One region of the Mesorhizobium sp. M0136 genome, then DNA from elsewhere that is predicted to be linked to it. Evidence: riboswitches for the same ligand, from Rfam matches in the RefSeq annotation. Region 1 holds a riboswitch; the other holds the start of a gene.
What was found. A riboswitch is a leader RNA that binds a small molecule or an ion and turns the genes downstream of it on or off. The one in region 1 is predicted to bind S-adenosylmethionine.

Region 1 (3,408 bases):
CGATCGCCGCCGCAATGGCGCGCTTTCCAGCTATTCGCGCCCGCCTTCTAATCGGTGACGACCGCATCAGCGGCAATCCAAAACTCAACAATTGCGTGAAGGGTTGGGAGGCGGCGCATTATCGCTGGGTCATCCTTGCCGATTCCAACGTGCTTATGCCAAGCGATTACGTCCAGCACCTGATGGCGGCGTGGCGGCACGACACCGGCCTCGTCTGTTCGACGCCGATCGGCTCGCGGCCGGACGGCTTCTGGGGGGAGGTCGAATGCGCCTTTCTCAACACGCTGCAGGCACGCTGGCAGTACGCTGGAGAGGCGCTCGGCCTCGGCTTCGCCCAGGGCAAGAGCATGTTGTGGAACAAGCCGATGCTCGATGCCAATGGGGGCATCCGCGCGCTTGCCGCCGAGATCGCCGAGGACGCCGCCGCGACCAAGCTGGTCAACGGGCTCGGACTGCGAGTCAATCTTGTCGCCTCTCCCTTCGAACAGCCGCTCGGCCGGCGCACGCTTGGCGAGATCTGGTCGCGGCAGGCGCGCTGGACGCGGCTGCGCCGCGTCACCTTTGCACTGTTCTTTGCCCCCGAAATCCTGATCGGCGCGGCACCGCCGCTAGTGCTTGCACTGATCGCCGCGGCTGACGCCGGCGTCAGCCTGCCGGCAACCGCCATCGCCGTGCTGGTCGCGGCCTACCTGCCGGAATGCGCCTTGGCCTCGACCAAGGGATGGCACCTGTCGCCGCGCACGATCCCGGCGATGATGGCACGAGACCTGATGCTTCCCGTCATTTGGGCGCGCGGATGGCTGAGCGGCGCCATCGACTGGCGCGGCAACGTGATGACTATCCAGACGAAGACTGTCGCGGAGCTGGAAGAGACCCCGTCCGGCGCCTGATCGGCACGTCCCCGCTGCCTCTGTTCGGCCAGCCCTTATCCGGCAACTCTCAGTGCCTGCTCGATGTCTTCGAGCAGGTCGTCGGCGTCCTCAAGGCCGACTGACAGCCTGAGCGTTCCCGGTCCGATGCCGAGCTCGGCGCGGGCTTCATCAGTCAAGTTCTTGTGTGTGGTCGTCGCCGGATGGGTGATCAGGCTCTTGGCGTCGCCGAGATTGTTGGAAATCAGCACGACGTCGAGTGTGTTCTGGAAGGCAAAGGCCGCCTGCTTGCCGCCCTTCACATCGAAGCAAATCAGCGTCGAGCCGCCCGACATCTGCTTCTTGACCACGGCCGCTTGCGGGTGGTCGGCGCGGCCGGGATAGATGACGCGGGCGATTTGCGGGCGCTCGGCCAGGAAATCCGCGATGCGGCCGGCACTTTCCGTCTGCTGGCGTACGCGTAGCGGCAGCGTCTCCAGGCCTTTCAGCAGCGTCCAGGCATTGAAGGGCGAGAGGCTTGGGCCGGTGTGGCGGAAATAGTCATGCAGGTTCTCGTCGATCCATTTCTTGTCCGACAGAACGATGCCGCCAAGACAGCGCCCCTGGCCGTCAATATGCTTCGTGGCCGAATAGACGACGATGTGGGCGCCGAGCTGCAGAGGTTTCTGCTGCAAGGGCGTAGCGAAGACATTATCGACGATCAGCCTGGCGCCGATCGAATTGGCAAGTGCCGCGACGGCGGCAATGTCGACTACCTCCAGCGTTGGATTGGTAGGGCTTTCCAGGAAAAACAGTTTGGTGTTTGGCTTGACCGCCTTTTCCCAATTGGCGATGTCGGTGCCGTCGACCAGCGTTGCCTCAATGCCGTATTTCGGCGCCAGCGTCTCGATCACCCAGCGGCAGGAGCCGAACAGCGCGCGCGCCGCCACGATATGGTCGCCCGCCTTGGCGCTACACAGCAGTGCTGCCGTCACCGCCGCCATGCCGGATGCCGTGGCGCGCGCGTCCTCGGCTCCTTCCAGCGCGCACATGCGTTTCTCAAACATGTCGACCGTCGGATTGGCATAGCGCGAATAGATGAAGCCCGGCTCCTCGCCCTTGAAGCGGGCCTCCGCCGCTTGCGCCGTCTCGTAGACATAGCCTTGGGTGAGATACATCGCCTCGGAGGTCTCGCCAAAGCCGGAACGCAGCGTCCCGGCATGCACGAGTGCGGTCTGAGGCTTCCAGTCGCGCTTCTTGGTCATCATTCCATCCAAACACCAAAATTGGTCCAAACAACAAAAAACCGGCCGCGAAAGTCGCAACCGGTCCATATGGCCTTGCGGCCCGACGGTCCTTTAGCGACTTGTTTAACGTGGCTGCAAGCCGACCGGCCAAATCACCACGGGATAACGAGCTTTAGACCCGCGCCACGCTTGCGTCAATTGCCGGCATGATTAAGAGGGTTGTACCAAGCAGGTGCCAAAGGCGTCCACGGTCGGACCTGCGACAGAACAAGACCTCGCCCGGCGTTCGAACGGAGCCAGACCCTTGCGGCAGACAGGCATTCTTCCCGATCAGGATATTTCCGCGCTGTTCCAGACGGGCGCGCTGAAGTCGCCGCGCATGCTCGATGCCGATCAGATCCAGCCGGCCAGCCTTGACCTCAGGCTCGGCGACAAGGCATGGCGAGTGCGTGCTTCCTTCTTGCCCGGCCCGGACCACAGGGTTGTCGACAAGCTCGACCGGCTGAAGCTGCACGAGATCAACCTCGCCGAAGGTGCCGTGCTGGAAACCGGCTGCGTCTACATCGTGCCGCTGCTCGAAAGCCTGGCGCTGCCCGCCCATATTTCCGCCTCCGCCAACCCGAAAAGCTCGACCGGACGGCTCGATATCTTCACCCGGGTAATGACCGACCGTGGCCACGAGTTCGACAAGATCGCTGCCGGCTATGAAGGCCCGCTCTATCTGGAGGTCAGCCCGCGCACTTTCCCGATCGTCGTGCGGACCGGCTCGCGGCTGTCGCAGATCAGGTTCCGCACCGGCAATGCGCTCTTGTCGGAAAGCGAGCTGCACGAGTTGCACCGCGCCGAAATGTTGGTCGCCACCGAACCACCCAACATCTCAGGCGGGGGAATCGCGCTGTCGATCGATCTCGACGGCGACAAGGACGGGCTGGTCGGCTATCGCGGCAAGCACCACACGGGCCTGGTCGACGTCGACAAGCGCGCCGCGCAGGATGTCGTCGATTTCTGGGAGCCGCTCTACAAGAGCGGTGCCGGCGAGCTGGTGCTCGATCCGGACGAATTCTATATTCTGGTGTCGCGCGAGGCGGTGCATGTGCCGCCACTCTACGCCGCCGAAATGACGCCTTTCGACCCGCTGGTCGGCGAGTTCCGCGTCCATTATGCCGGTTTCTTCGACCCGGGTTTCGGCCATTCAGCGTCGGGCGGCACCGGCAGCCGGGCGGTGCTCGAGGTGCGTAGCCACGAAGTGCCGTTCATCCTCGACCACGGCCAGATCGTCGGACGGTTGGTCTACGAGCACATGCTGAAACGGC
Region 2 (3,408 bases), on a different contig from region 1:
CGTCGCCGGAACCGACGTCCAGCACCCGCGACTGCGGCGGGATGAGATCGGCGACGACCTCGAGGTCGACGCGCTGGGCGCGGTTGACGCTCATGGGCTCGTCACTTGCCTGGCGCATGGCCCTGATCCGAAAAGTCTGCAACTTTTCGGGGTCATGCGCTGATGCCTGGCACATGATCCTGATCCGAAAAGTCTGCAACTTTTCGGGGTCATGCGCCGATGCCTGGCGCATGATCCTGATCCGAACAGCCTGCAACCTTTCAGGGTCATGCGCCGAGCCCTCTGGCCCGCGCCGCCGAGGCGATGAAGCCTTTGATGGCGGCGAACAGTTCCGGCTCGTCGAGCAGGAAGGCGTCGTGGCCACGGTCGGTCTCGATCTCGACGAACGATACCGAGGCGCCGGCCGCGTTCAGCGCGTGCACGACCGAGCGGCTCTCCTCGGTCGGGAACAGCCAGTCGCTGGTGAACGAAACCAGGCAGAAGCGCGTCTTGGTGCCGGCGAAGGCATCGGCCAGCCGGCCGCCATGGTCGGCGGCGAGATCGAAATAGTCCATCGCCCGCGTCATGTAGAGATAGGAGTTGGCATCGAAGCGATCGACGAAGGTCATGCCCTGATGGCGCAGATAGCTCTCGATCTGGAAGTCGGCATCGAAGCCGAAGGTCAGGGCTTCGCGATCCTGCAGGTTGCGGCCGAACTTGCGGTGCAGCGCTGCTTCCGACAGATAGGTGATGTGAGCGGCCATGCGCGCCACCGCCAGCCCCTTTTCCGGCCGCTTGCCGTGCTCGAAATATTTGCCGCCATGCCAGTCCGGGTCGGCCATCACTGCCTGCCTGCCGACCTCGTGGAAAGCGATGTTCTGCGAGGAATGGCGGGCGCCGGTGGCGATCGGCAGCGCGGAGAAAACGCGCTCGGGATAGCTCGAGGCCCATTGCAGCACCTGCATGCCGCCCATCGAGCCGCCCAGCACGCTGAACAGCTGTTCGATGCCGAAATGCTCGACCAGCATCAGCTGCGCGCGCACCATGTCGCGGATGGTGATGATCGGCAGGTCGAGCCCGTAGGGCTTCGCGGTGGCGGGATTGGTCGAGGCGGGGCCGGTGGAGCCGAGACAGCCGCCGATGACGTTGGACGAGATGACGAAGAAACGATCGGTGTCGATGATCTTGCCGGGGCCGATCAGCACTTCCCACCAGCCCGGCTTGCCGGTCACCGGATTGGTGTTGGCGACATGCTGGTCGCCGGTCAGCGCATGGCAGACGAGGATGGCGTTGGAGCGCTCGTCGTTGAGCGTGCCATAGGTCTGGTAGGCGATCTGGAACGGCGACAGCAGCGTGCCGGCGTCGAGCTTGAGCGGCTTGTCGGCGCCGAAACGCAACACCGGGCTCGACGGCTGGTCGGCCTCGTTGTTGGTTTTTCGCGCGCGCAAAGCGACCATCACATCTCCTTGCCCGGCCTTCAGTTGTCCACCGCCGGTCTGGGCAACAACCAGCCAGGGCAACAAAAAACCGGCCATGCCTTCGCAAAGCCGGTTACAAGATGCAAACGGCCCTTTAGCAAGTTGTTTAACGTGGCTGCAAGCCGACCGGCCAAATCACCACGGGACTTTCGCTGCTCTTCTAGGACCGACGCATGGCTTCGTCAACGGCAAGTTCTTGATCCCGATTTACCGCCCCTCGACATTCCGGGCCACGGCTTGTATTTCCGCTGCGGCCTCCGGATGGAGGCACTCTCGACGGATTTCATGGAATGAGCCAGATACCGGATCAGACACGTCCAAGGCCCCGCGCCGGCATCATGGATATCGAAGCCTATGTGCCCGGCAAGAGCACGGCGCCTGAAGGTGTCGCCAAGGTCCATAAATTGTCGTCAAATGAGAACCCGCTCGGCCCTTCGCCAAAGGCGATAGAGGCCGCGCGCGCGGTCGCCGACAAGCTCGCGGTCTATCCCGACGGCAGCGCCAGGCGCCTGAGGGAAGCGATCGCCGAGGTGCACGGGCTCAACCCGGCGAACATCGTCTGTTCCAATGGCTCCGACGAGATTCTGGGCCTGCTGGCGCAGACCTACCTCGCACCCGGCGACGAAGCGATCATCACCGAACACGGCTTCATGGTCTACAAGATCTACATACAATCGGCCGGTGCCGTCCCGGTGACGGTCAAGGAGACCGATGAACGCGCCGATGTCGATGCAATCCTTGCCGCGGTGACGCCGCGTACCAGGATCATCTTCCTTGCCAATCCCAACAATCCAACCGGCACCTACGTGCCGTTCCAGGAGGTGCGCCGCCTGCATGCCGGCCTGCCGCGAAACGTGCTTCTGGTGCTGGATGCCGCCTACGCCGAATATGTCCGGCGCAACGACTATGAAGCCGGCGTCGAGTTGGTGGGCAGCGCAGAAAACGTGGTCATGACCCGCACTTTCTCCAAGTTGGGCCTAGGCGGGGCGCGGATCGGCTGGATGTATGCGCCAATGCATATCATCGACGCGATCAACCGCGTGCGCGGGCCTTTCAACGTCAATGCGACGGCTATCGAGGCCGGTATCGCGGCGATCCGCGACCGCGTCCATATCGAGCGCAGCGTGGCGCATAACGAGACCTGGCTGGCATGGCTGACCGAGCAACTAAGCGGGCTTGGGCTGCGGGTGACACCGAGCGTCGGCAATTTCATCCTTATCCACTTTCGCGAGGACAAAAAGCATTCGGCGGCCGCCGCCGACGACTACCTCAGTGCGCGCGGCTACATATTGCGGCGCGTTTCCGGCTACGGTTTTCCGAACGCGCTGCGCATGAGCATCGGCACCGAAGAGGCCAACCGCGGCGTTGTCGCCGCACTCGCGACATTCCTGAAAAGCTAGAACACCATGACCTCACCGATGTTCGAAAAGATCGCGCTGGTCGGCATCGGCCTGATCGGCTCGTCGCTGGCCCGCGTCATCCGCCGCGAGGGGCTCGCCGGCCAAGTCGCGATTTCGACGCGCAGCGAAGCGACGCTGGCGCGGGCAAGCCTACTCGCCCTCGGCGACACCTACACGACGGATGCGAAAGAGGCGGTTCGCGATGCCGATCTGGTCGTCGTTTCGGTGCCGGTCGGCTCTTCGGGTATCGTCGCCGCGGAGATCGCGCCGGCGCTGAAGAAGGGCGCCATCCTCACCGATGTCGGCTCGACCAAAGCATCGGTGATCGCGCAGATGCAGCCGCATGTGCCTGATGGCGTGCACTTCATTCCCGGCCATCCTTTGGCCGGCACCGAAAAGTCGGGACCAGATGCGGGTTTTGCCGAACTGTTCGAGAACCGCTGGTGCATCTTCACGCCGCTGCCCGGCACCGATCCCGCGGCACTGGAAAGGCTCTCGGAATTCTGGCGCCGCTGCGGCTCCAACATCGACACGATGGACCCGCAGCATCA

Region 2: linked by a shared signal. The riboswitch ahead of metX (homoserine O-acetyltransferase MetX) and the one ahead of NKJ35_RS00700 (O-succinylhomoserine sulfhydrylase) in region 1 are both predicted to bind S-adenosylmethionine.

What each region holds. Positions count from the first base shown of each region.
Region 1 covers NZ_JAMYTP010000001.1:138,586-141,993, reverse strand. Annotated here, with positions in the region: gene NKJ35_RS00705 (glycosyltransferase) at 1-890, shown strand, start outside; gene NKJ35_RS00700 (O-succinylhomoserine sulfhydrylase) at 926-2,116, opposite strand; SAM riboswitch at 2,187-2,264, opposite strand; gene NKJ35_RS00695 (2'-deoxycytidine 5'-triphosphate deaminase) at 2,400-3,408, shown strand, end outside.
Region 2 covers NZ_JAMYTP010000016.1:88,099-91,506, forward strand. Annotated here, with positions in the region: gene metW (methionine biosynthesis protein MetW) at 1-94, opposite strand, end outside; gene metX (homoserine O-acetyltransferase MetX) at 267-1,436, opposite strand; SAM riboswitch at 1,532-1,609, opposite strand; gene hisC (histidinol-phosphate transaminase) at 1,748-2,857, shown strand; gene NKJ35_RS20100 (prephenate/arogenate dehydrogenase family protein) at 2,864-3,408, shown strand, end outside.